DNA from 3 places in the Arthrobacter sp. P1_C12_2 genome. Region 1 is predicted to be linked to each of the others. Evidence: riboswitches for the same ligand, from Rfam matches in the RefSeq annotation. Region 1 holds a riboswitch; each other region holds the start of a gene.

The links. Region 1 has a riboswitch for glycine ahead of gcvP (aminomethyl-transferring glycine dehydrogenase). Riboswitches for the same ligand answer to the same signal wherever they lie in the genome.
Region 2: another riboswitch for glycine. It lies ahead of gcvP (aminomethyl-transferring glycine dehydrogenase); the one in region 1 lies ahead of gcvP (aminomethyl-transferring glycine dehydrogenase).
Region 3: another riboswitch for glycine. It lies ahead of AC1DZQ_RS22030 (hypothetical protein); the one in region 1 lies ahead of gcvP (aminomethyl-transferring glycine dehydrogenase).

The regions. Positions count from the first base shown of each region.
Region 1 covers NZ_JBFUAF010000041.1:3,353-6,865, reverse strand. Annotated here, with positions in the region: gene AC1DZQ_RS22355 (MFS transporter) at 1-489, opposite strand, end outside; gene AC1DZQ_RS22350 (TetR/AcrR family transcriptional regulator) at 557-1,096, shown strand; glycine riboswitch at 1,207-1,305, shown strand; glycine riboswitch at 1,307-1,422, shown strand; gene gcvP (aminomethyl-transferring glycine dehydrogenase) at 1,462-3,513, shown strand, end outside.
Region 2 covers NZ_JBFUAF010000001.1:287,183-290,695, forward strand. Annotated here, with positions in the region: gene gcvP (aminomethyl-transferring glycine dehydrogenase) at 1-1,959, opposite strand, end outside; glycine riboswitch at 2,012-2,120, opposite strand; glycine riboswitch at 2,122-2,219, opposite strand; gene AC1DZQ_RS01390 (hypothetical protein) at 2,364-2,573, opposite strand; gene AC1DZQ_RS01395 (hypothetical protein) at 3,043-3,423, opposite strand.
Region 3 covers NZ_JBFUAF010000035.1:11,618-15,130, forward strand. Annotated here, with positions in the region: gene AC1DZQ_RS22010 (DsbA family protein) at 1-93, shown strand, start outside; tRNA gene AC1DZQ_RS22015 (tRNA-Thr) at 295-371, shown strand; gene AC1DZQ_RS22020 (hypothetical protein) at 587-964, shown strand; gene AC1DZQ_RS22025 (methylenetetrahydrofolate reductase) at 999-1,802, opposite strand; glycine riboswitch at 2,098-2,195, shown strand; partial or broken gene AC1DZQ_RS22030 (hypothetical protein) at 2,352-2,603, shown strand; partial or broken gene AC1DZQ_RS22035 (serine hydroxymethyltransferase) at 2,596-3,006, shown strand; partial or broken gene AC1DZQ_RS22040 (serine dehydratase beta chain) at 3,246-3,513, shown strand, end outside.

The DNA of each region.
Region 1 (3,513 bases):
GCCGCCGGAGAAGCCAGCGGCCCAGATCGCCACCGCGAGCCTGCGCCGGTTGGGCTGCGGAAAAATGTTCCGGATCAGCGACAGCGTGGACGGCATGAGCATGGCGCCGAACAGGCCAAGCCCGGCGCGGCCGGCGATCAGCCATTCGGCGCTCGGCGCGAACGCCGTCACGGCCGAAACCGCGGCAAAGCCCGCGCTGCCGACGAAGAGCAGCCGGCGCCGGCCGATCCTGTCGCCCAGGCTGCCCATCGCGACCAGGAGTCCGGCCAGGACCAGGGGATAGGCATCGACGATCCAGAGCAGTTCGACGCCGGAGGCGGCCAGGCTGCTGGCGATGGCCGGCAGGGCGAACGTCAGGGCCGTGTTGTCCACGGCCACGAGCAGGACGGGGAACATCAGCAGGGCAAGCGCCACCCAGTCACGCCACGGTGCCCGGGGGTCGGTGGCTGCCGTAGTGCTGGTGGCTGCGGTGATCGATGGAATGCTCATCAACGTAACTATACCGTCTGGACGGTACAGTTAAGAAATGCGCGACAGGACAGGCATGATGGGAGGCATGCCCAGGAAACCCGTCGCCCGCGAGGCCGTCCTCGATGCCTTCGAATCTCTGCTCATCGAAGTCGGTGAACGCGCTGCCACACTGGACGCCGTCGCGCGCCGGGCCGGCGTTTCCAAGGGCGGCCTGCTCTACCACTTCCCGACCAAGGAGGCGATGATCGCGGTCCTGCTCGAACGGCTGGACCGGCATCTGGCTGCGGATGTTGCTGCCATGGGGGAGGCCCCCGAAGGGGCGGCCGCCTACTTCATCAAGTCCTCGGTGTGGGCGGATACCCCCATGGACCGGGTTTTCGTGGCGGCAACGCGGCTCGCCGAGGTGGCGCACGGGGAGACCCTCCGCCGCTTCGCCGCCGCCCAGGCGAGCTGGCTGGAACTGTTGGCGGCCGACGTCGGACCCGCCATGGCGAAGGCCGTCCTGTACATGGGGGACGGACTGTATTTCAACGCCATGCTGGCCCGGGGGCCCGGCGGGCCGCTGCCGGAGGTTGAGGCGGATGTCCGGAGCCTCCTGGCCGCCGTCGAGCGCCTGCGCGGCTGACGCCCGCCGCCCGTAACCTGGGTCCACCGCCGGGAGGGAGTTTGCGGACGCGCGCCCGGCGTAGGACAATAAGAGCTGTGACTGTTGTCACCCCCAATTGAATACGCCTTTGATCTGCGGCGGGAGAGCCCTGCAAGTAGGTACAAGCAGGCGCCGTAGGAGCAAATCCTCCCCAGGAATCTCTCAGGCCCATGTACCGCCGCGGCAAGGCAACTCTGGAAAGTAGCAGGCGTGTCCCGGACGTGCCGTGCTCACCGACGGTGCAAGCGGAGTCCCTGAATCGCAGGCTGCGCGGAAACTCTCAGGTCCAATACAGAGCGGGGAGGAACCCAAATCAATGTGGCGTACCCTGCGCCGCCTGAGTTATGGAGTTCCTTGTGACTGTTACCCCAGCCTCCACGTCCTTCGTTGACCGGCACATTGGCGCCCGCCGCCAGGCCGACGTCGACGCCATGCTGAAGGCTGTCGGCTACGACACCGTCGACGCCCTGGTGGACACCGCCGTTCCGAAGGACATCCGTCAGGACGCCGACCTTGCGCTCGCCGCGGCCCTCAGCGAAGTGGAAGTCCTCGCCGAGCTACGCAAGCTGGCCTCGAAGAACAAGACCGCCGTGCAGATGATCGGCCAGGGCTACTACGACACGCTCACCCCGCCGGTGATCCGCCGCAACATCCTCGAAGCCCCGGCCTGGTACACCGCGTACACGCCCTACCAGCCGGAGATCTCCCAGGGCCGGCTCGAGGCGCTGCTGAACTTCCAGACCATGGTCCAGGACCTGGTCGGCCTGCCGATCGCCAACGCCTCGCTGCTGGACGAAGCCACTGCCGTCGCCGAGGCCGTTCTGATGATGCGCCGCGCCAACAAGAACAAGACGGCCCACGACGGCAAGACCGTCCTCGACGCCGACTGCCTCCCGCAGACCATCGCGATCGTCAAAGGCCGCGCCGAAGCCCTCGGCTTCGAGGTCGAGGTCGCCGACCTCTCCAAGGGCCTGCCCGAGGGCGTCATCAACGGCATCGTCCTGCAGCAGCCGGGCGTTTCCGGCCGCGTGTTCGACCACACCGCCGTGATCGCCGACGCCAAGGAACGCGGCGCCCTCGTCACCGTCGCCGCCGACCTCCTCTCCCTGACGCTCATCACGTCCCCGGGCGAGCAGGGTGCTGACATCGCCGTCGGCTCCGCCCAGCGCTTCGGCGTGCCGCTGTTCTTCGGCGGCCCGCACGCGGCCTACATGGCCGTGCAGAAGGGCCTTGAGCGCTCCATGCCCGGCCGCCTCGTGGGTGTCTCCAAGGACAACGCCGGCGTCCCGGCCTACCGCCTGGCCCTGCAGACCCGCGAGCAGCACATCCGCCGTGAGAAGGCCACCTCCAACATCTGCACCGCCCAGGCCCTGCTGGCCATCGTGGCTTCCTTCTACGCCGTCTACCACGGCCCCGACGGGCTGAAGGCAATCGCCCAGTCGGTCCACGTCCACGCCAAGACCATCGCAGCTTCCCTGAAGGCCGCAGGTTTGGACGTGCTGCACACCTCCTTCTTCGACACCATCACCGTCTCCGTGCCGGGCCGGGCAGCCGAGATCATCGCGGCCGCCGACGCCAAGGGCGTCAACCTGCGCGCCATCGACGGCGACACCGTCGGCATCTCCGCCGATGAGGCCACGACAGTGGACATCGTCGCCGACGTCATCGCCGCTTTCGGCGCGTCGGTGACCGACACGGCTGAAGGGTTCGGCCTGGACCCCGCCGTCGAGCGCACCTCCGACTACCTGCAGCACCCGGTGTTCAACACGCACCGTTCCGAGACCCAGCTGCTGCGCTACATCCGCCGCCTCTCAGACCGTGACCTGGCCCTGGACCGGACCATGATCCCGCTGGGTTCGTGCACCATGAAGCTGAACGCCACGGCCGAGATGGAAGCCATCTCCTGGCCGGAGTTCGCCTCCATCCACCCGTTCGCCCCGGAATCACAGACCGCCGGCTGGCGCGAACTGATCGAGGACCTCGAGGCCCAGCTGACCGAGATCACCGGCTACGACCAGGTCTCGATCCAGCCGAACGCCGGTTCCCAGGGCGAGCTCGCGGGCCTGCTGGCGATCCGCGGCTACCACCTCTCCCGCGGTGACGCCCAGCGCACCGTCTGCCTGATCCCGGCCTCCGCGCACGGCACGAACGCGGCCTCCGCGGTGCTGGCCGGCATGAAGGTCGTGGTGGTGGCCACGGCTTCGGACGGCACGATCGACCACGCGGACCTGACCGCCAAGATCGAGGCGAACAAGGACGCGCTGTCCTGCATCATGATCACCTACCCGTCCACCCACGGGGTGTATGACGCCGACGTCCGCGAGGTCTGCGACGCGATCCACGCCGCCGGGGGCCAGGTCTACATCGACGGCGCCAACCTGAACGCGCTCGTGGGT
Region 2 (3,513 bases), on a different contig from region 1:
GTCGGCGTCGTACACCCCGTGGGTGGACGGGTAGGTGATCATGATCGCCGAGAGGACGTCCTTGTGCAGCTCGATCTTCGCCTGAAGATCGGCGTGGTCGATCGTGCCGTCCGAAGCCGTGGCCACCACAACCACCTTCATGCCGGCCAGCACAGCCGAGGCCGCGTTGGTGCCGTGGGCCGAAGCCGGGATGAGGCAGATGTTGCGCTGGGCGTCACCGCGGGAGAGGTGGTAGCCGCGGATGGCCAGCAGGCCGGCGAGTTCGCCCTGCGAGCCGGCGTTGGGCTGGATGGAGACCTGGTCGTAGCCCGTGATTTCGGCGAGGTCAGCTTCGAGGCCGCCGATGAGTTCCCGCCAGCCCTCGGTCTGGGAGTCCGGCGCGAACGGGTGGATGGACGCGAACTCCGGCCAGGAGATGGCTTCCATCTCGGCCGTGGCGTTCAGCTTCATGGTGCAGGAGCCCAGCGGGATCATGGTGCGGTCCAGGGCGAGGTCCCGGTCCGAGAGCTTGCGGATGTAGCGCAGCAGCTGGGTTTCGGAGCGGTGCGTGTTGAAGACCGGGTGCTGCAGGAAGTCGGAGGTGCGCAGCACCGTCTCGGGCAGCTCGAAGCCCTTGGCCTCCACCAGTGGACCGGCGCCAAAGGCGACGACGACCGCGGAGAGGACCTCCGGCGTCGTGGTTTCATCGACGGACACGCCAACTGTGTCCGCGTCGATGAGCCGCAGGTTGATGCCCCGGGCCTCGGCGGCGGCGATGACCTTGGCGGCCTTGCCGGGCACACGGACCGTGAGGGTGTCGAAGAAGGAGTCGCTCGCCAGTTCGCGGCCGACGATCTTCAGCGTGGCGGCGAGGGCGCGGGTGTTGTTGTGGACGGTCTCGGCGATGGCCTTCAGTCCGTCAGGGCCGTGGTAGACGGCGTAGAAGGAGGACACGATGGCCAGCAATGCCTGCGCGGTGCAGATGTTGGACGTGGCCTTCTCGCGCCGGATGTGCTGTTCGCGGGTCTGCAGGGCCAGCCTGTAGGCCGGGACGCCGGCGTTGTCCTTGGAGACGCCGACGATGCGGCCGGGGAGCGTGCGTTCCATGCCCTCGCGCACCGCCATGTAGGCCGCGTGTGGGCCGCCGAAGAACAGCGGCACGCCCAGGCGCTGGGTGGAGCCGACGGCGATATCCGCACCCTGCTCGCCCGGAGGGGTGATCAGGGTGAGGGCAAGCAGGTCGGCGGCGACGGTGACCAGTGCGCCGCGTTCCTTGGCCTCGGCGATCACGCCGGACTGGTCCCACACCCGGCCGGAGACGCCCGGCTGCTGCAGGACGAGACCGTTGATGTCGCCGTCGGGCAGACCGGCGGAGAGGTCGGCGACCTGCACCTCGAAGCCCAGCGCTGCGGCACGGCCCTTGACGATCGCGATGGTCTGCGGGAGGCAGTCGGCGTCGAGGACGGTCTTGGCCCCGGCAGCGGACTTGTTTTTGTTGGCGCGGCGCATGAGAAGCACCGCCTCGGCGACGGCGGTGGCCTCGTCGAGCAGCGAGGCGTTGGCGACCGGGAGCGCGGTGAGGTCCTGGACCATGGTCTGGAAGTTCAGCAGCGCCTCGAGCCGGCCCTGGGAGATTTCCGGCTGGTAGGGCGTGTAGGCGGTGTACCAGGCCGGGGCTTCGAGGATGTTGCGGCGGATCACCGGCGGGGTGACGGTGTCGTAGTAGCCCTGGCCGATCATCTGCACGGCGGTCTTGTTCTTGGAGGCGAGCTTGCGCAGTTCGGCCAGCACCTGGACTTCGCTGAGGGCGCTGTCCAGGGTGAGGGGCTTTTCCTGGCGGATGGAATCGGGGACCGCGTTGTCAACGAGGCCGTCAACGCTGTCGTAGCCGACAGCCTTGAGCATGGTGTCGATGTCGGTCTGGCGGCGGGCGCCGATGTGGCGGTCTGCGAAGGTGGACGGGGACGATTGAACCGTCATGAGAGGAACTCCATAATTCAGGTGGCATCAAAACGCCACGATGATTCGGGTTCCTCCCCGCTCTGTATTGGACCTGAGAGTTTCCGTTTTGCCCTGCTGTTCAGCAGCGCGCCACTTGCACCGTCGGTGAGCCCGGTTGCCCGGACTGCTTTCCAGAGTTGCCTTGCCGCGGCGGTACGTGGGCCTGAGAGATTCCTGGGGAGGATTTGCTCCTACGGCGCCTGCTGAACGTACCGGCAGGACTCTCCCGCCGCAGATCATAAGCTGTGCCACTGGTCGGTGACACAGCTCACAATTTATCTGGTTGCCGGGCAGGATGCAAAATTTATTTCAATTGAGTCGCTGTTCCCGCGGACGACGGCGGGACTCCCCGCCGTCGTCCGCTGGCGTTTAGTGCCGCTCCCCTACAGTGCGGACCAGCCGCCGTCGGAGGCGAGGATGGCGCCGTTGACGTTGGTTCCGTCGTCGCTGAGCAGGAAGGTGATGGAGGCGGCGAGCTGCGCCGCGGCGGGCGTGGGACGGTGGCCTGCATCAGCGGGCCGAGGCGTTCGGCCGCGCTGGGATCCCCTGGTGGTCACGATGTTGGTGAGGGTGGGGCCAGGCGCCGCAGTCATCGCCCTCAAGGCCGGGGCCCCGCACCACATGAACCAAGAACAGCTCGCCGCAACGGTCCACCGTTCAAAGCCAGACCCTAGGCCGCGTCCTGACCCGGCTGGAGGCTGGAGGCTTCGTCACGAGGAAACGCAACCCACATGGCCGCCGCCAGTTCCAGGTTGAGGTAACCGACCCTCAGAGCAGCCCGCAAGGCGGAAAGCGCCGCCGTTGCAGCAGACTTCGACGGATGGGAACTTCCTCGGGAACATCTCTCCCGTTTCGTGAATATCTTCCGAGATCCCCGACAAGCGCGAGGTCCGAGCCGTAGCTAATTCGACACACTGTCCGGGCGGACGCCCTTGCGGATCTGTGGCGGGCAGGACGCGGGGCCCGCCGTCGTCCGGTGTGAGGACAACAACGAGCGGGACGGCGGGAAATCGTCCCGCCCTCCCGTTGATTCCTGCTCCCGAGACTCTCAGAAGTGTCCGGTCACCAGGTGCCCGAGCCGTGGTGGCGCTTGTTGTGGTCATGCCGGTGACCGTTATGGTCCCAGAACCCATCCTTGTCGTGACGGCAGCCGTCCCGTCCCGTCCATGAGCCGTTGTGGTCGTTGTCGTCACGCCAATTCCCGTTGTCGTCGCGCCAGCCCCACCCGTCAGAGTGGTCGTGCCAGCGGCTATCGCCGTCCCACCAGCCACGTCCGGCATCGTGCCGGTTGTTGTCCCGCATCTGATGCCGGTGCTCGAACGAAGATTGGTTCCAGGAAACGGTGGAGGTTGTAACGGCAGCACTGGCAGGCACGGCGCTGGCGCCCAGGCCCAACGCGGCCGTCGCAGCAGTTGTTCCGATGATGCGCATAGCCTTGTTCATGAACTTGGTCCTTCGAAGGGGTCGACGTTTCCGCTTCTCCCACCGATGCACTCCAGAAATGGCGTCGGCAGGATCCGCATCCCTGGACGC
Region 3 (3,513 bases), on a different contig from region 1:
GTGTTCGTCGAGGGCAAGCAGTGGGGCGTCGGCGACAGCGCCCAGACGCCGTTCGACCAGTACCTGCAGGCCGCGGTCGACGCCAAGAAGTAACCGTCCGCGGCACATGCCGTTGAAGGGACGCTGTTGAAGGCCCGGCCCCGGATCGCTCCGGGGCCGGGCCTTGGCTTTTGGCCTTCGCTTTGCGGGAGGGGCGTTGCGCGTTTTTCTCACCGGGCGTCGGTGGGCTAATCTTGTCTAGCGTCCTGACATCCGCGCCATTTGTGGCCTGGTGATGTGTCGGGTTGCAGGAATGCCTCCTTAGCTCAGTTGGCCAGAGCACCGCTCTTGTAAAGCGGGGGTCGTCGGTTCGAATCCGACAGGGGGCCCCACGAACCCCTCCTTCCCGGTGATTCCGCCGGGGAGGAGGGGTTTTCTCATGCCCGAAAACGGGGCGATGCTTGGTTGGACAACATGTCCAGCCAAGGAAGTAGCGGATTGGCTCCCGGTCGCACAGGCGTCCGACCCCCATCCACCCTGGCCCACGCGTCGTGGCGTACGATCCGGTTACAACATTCCGGTTCACCACAGGACAGCAGGAGGGCTGATGCAGAGTTCGTCCGTTCCGGCCCGGACAGCGTGGGCCGTGGTCGCGGCCGTGGGCCTCATCCTGCTTTGCCTGGGTCTGGGCCAGAAATTCTACTTCGGGTCCGTCACGAATGCCTTTGCGCGGGACCGACTCGGCAACACGCTCATCCTGGCCGGGGCCGTCCTTGGTCTGGCGGCCGCCGGCTGGTCGAGGTATCGGGGCGATCCCTTGTGGGTCACTGTCATGGTGGCGGTCCCGGCCGTGGTCATTGGGGGACTGAATCTGGTCGTCGGCGACAGCCTGCTGCCGCACATCGCTGCGCTAGCCGCAGTCCCGCTGGGAGTGGCCGGGGTTATCGGCGGCGTCGTCGTCGGGACGCACCGCATCAGGTCCTGAGCCCCGCCCGCCGGCCCGTTGCCGTAGATGGCGTTCATCCGGTCACTTGAGTGGAACGAAGACGGCGGCCGGCCACGTCGGAGGGGAGCGCTTCAAAGCAATTGAAGCTGTAGAGATGGATGCCGTCGATGACGGGCTGCGCGGCCAGCTCGTCGATGAGAGCGCCGGGAGAGTAGCGTTCGCCGCCCAGGAGGCGGCGGGCGAGCGGTCCGGTCCGGCTCACGAACCGCAGGGACGTTCCGACGCCGATTTTCGTTGCCAGTGCGATCAGCCTGGTTCGTTGCACGGCGCCGGCAACCCCGGCCAGGACCGGAAGCGTGACCCCCTCGCGGCGCAGCATCGCCGCATAGCTGTGGATCCTGTCCGCCGAGAAGCACATCTGGGTGACGACGCTGGAGGCAAGTTCCTGCTTGGCCAATAGCGATTCGAGCAGCTGCAGAGTGCCGATGCCGGGGTGGCCCTCCGGGTATCCGGCGATCCCAACGGCCATCTGGCCGCCGCTGATTTCCGCGATCTCGCGCAGCAGCTCGCCGCCATTCGCGTAGGGACCCGCAGGCTGCGGGGCGTCACCGCCTACCGCGAACATTTCCGAGATGCCGGCCACACCACAGTCCCGGATGATGCCGGCCAGCTGGGAGCGGTCCTCCAGGCTCCGGGCTGCGAGGTGCGGGACCACGGTGTAGCCCAGCAGGCTGAGCTGGACGGCCGTGCGCATGGTCCGTCCGATCCCGTGGTGGGGCAGGCACGTGATGGTGAGCGTCGTGGTCAGCGGCACTGCCGTCTGGATTTTTTCGACGATTCCCTCGGAAGGAATGATTTCAAGTCGTGTATGGAACATCTTTGATCCTCTGTGCCAGTGTCACAGTAGAGCTCCTTCTGGGCCAGGGGGCGGGTGTTTTCGGGCCATTTAATAGTCAGGGCTTGGCCCCGGTCCCGTCTACGAATGAACGGTGCGGTCTTGCCAGCGAGTATAGACATTCGTATAAAGTCCGCGCACCGGGGCGGCTTTCATACATATGGATAAAGGGCATCGACAAAATTAAGCAGGTTGTTGTAGCCAGCCGTTCCGGCCCTGCTGGATGATGAATGGCAACACCGCTGGGACCCCGGTCACGGCGCAAGCGACACGCTTTTGATCTGCGGCGGGAGAGTCCCGCAAGCAAATGATGCGGGCGCCGTAGGAGCAAGTCCTCCCCGGGAATCTCTCAGGCCCACGTACCGCCGCTACGAGGCAACTCTGGAAAGCAGCTCGCTCTTCACCAGGAGGGCAAGCTCACCGACGGTGCAAGCAGACCCTGTCTGCGGAATCTCTCAGGTCCACGACAGAGCGGGGAGGAACCCGATCCATAGCCGTGTCCTGCGGGCCGGCCAGACCCTGGAGTTCCCTATGACCGTTCAGTCCAATCCCTCTGCCTTCGTTGACCGGCACATCGGCGCGCGCCGCCAGGCCGACATCGACACCATGCTCAAGGCGATCGGCTACGACAGCGTTGATGGCCTTGTGGACACCGCTGTGCCCGACTCCATCCGTCAGGAAAGCCCGCTCAACCTGGACAGCGCGTTGAGCGAGGTCGAGGTACTGGCGGAGCTGCGCCGCCTGGCGTCCAAGAACAGGATGGCCGTGCAGATGACTGGCCGGCGCCCGGATCCTCGCCGAGCGCCTGGTCCAGCCGGACGTCACCGCCAACGGGATCAACGTGATCTCCGGCGGCACCGACGTGCACCTGGTCCTGGTGGATTTGCGCGAGTGTGAGCTCAACGGGCAGGAGGCCGAGGACCGGCTCGCGGCGATCGACATCACCGTGAACCGCAACGCCGTCCCGTTCGATCCGCGCCCGCCGATGGTCACCTCGGGGCTGCGGATCGGAACCCCGGCCCTCGCGACCCGCGGCTTCGGCGAGGCGGCCTTCACCGAGGTTGCCGACATCATCGCCGAGGCGTTGATCGCCGACGCCGGTGCGGACCGGTCCGGCCTGCGTTCCCGGGTGGAGGCCCTCGCCGCCGCCCACCCGCTTTACCCCTCGGTTGATAACCTCGCCTAAGCGACGTAAGACTGAAGTAGCAGCAGTACAGAACTAGCAGCAGTACAGAACTAACGCAGTACAGATCACGACGCCGGGTTGCCGCACCAGCCGCCGCCCGGCGTCGTGCATCCGGCGGCAGTGCCGCCAACCGGCGGAATTGGCCGCCTACCGGCGGGATTGGCCGCCTACCGGCGGCCGGACCGCCTTCCGGCAAGACCCTCTGCCGGGCCACAGCAAGACCTAGTTAGGAACGGACAATGGCTGTTGGAGTCTTTGACCTCTTTTCCATCGGAATAGGGCCATCCAGCTCGCACACCGTGGGCCCCATGCGGGCCGCCGCGGTCTTCGCCGAGGAACTCAAAGCCTCCGGGGACCTGGAGAAGGTCGCCTCGCTCCGGGTGGACCTCTACGGCTCCCTCGCCGCCACCGGCCACGGCCACGGCACCATGACGGCCATCCTGCTCGGGCTCGAGGGCTTCCACCCCGAGCAGATCCTGCCCGAGGAAGTCGAGGACCGGCTCGCCG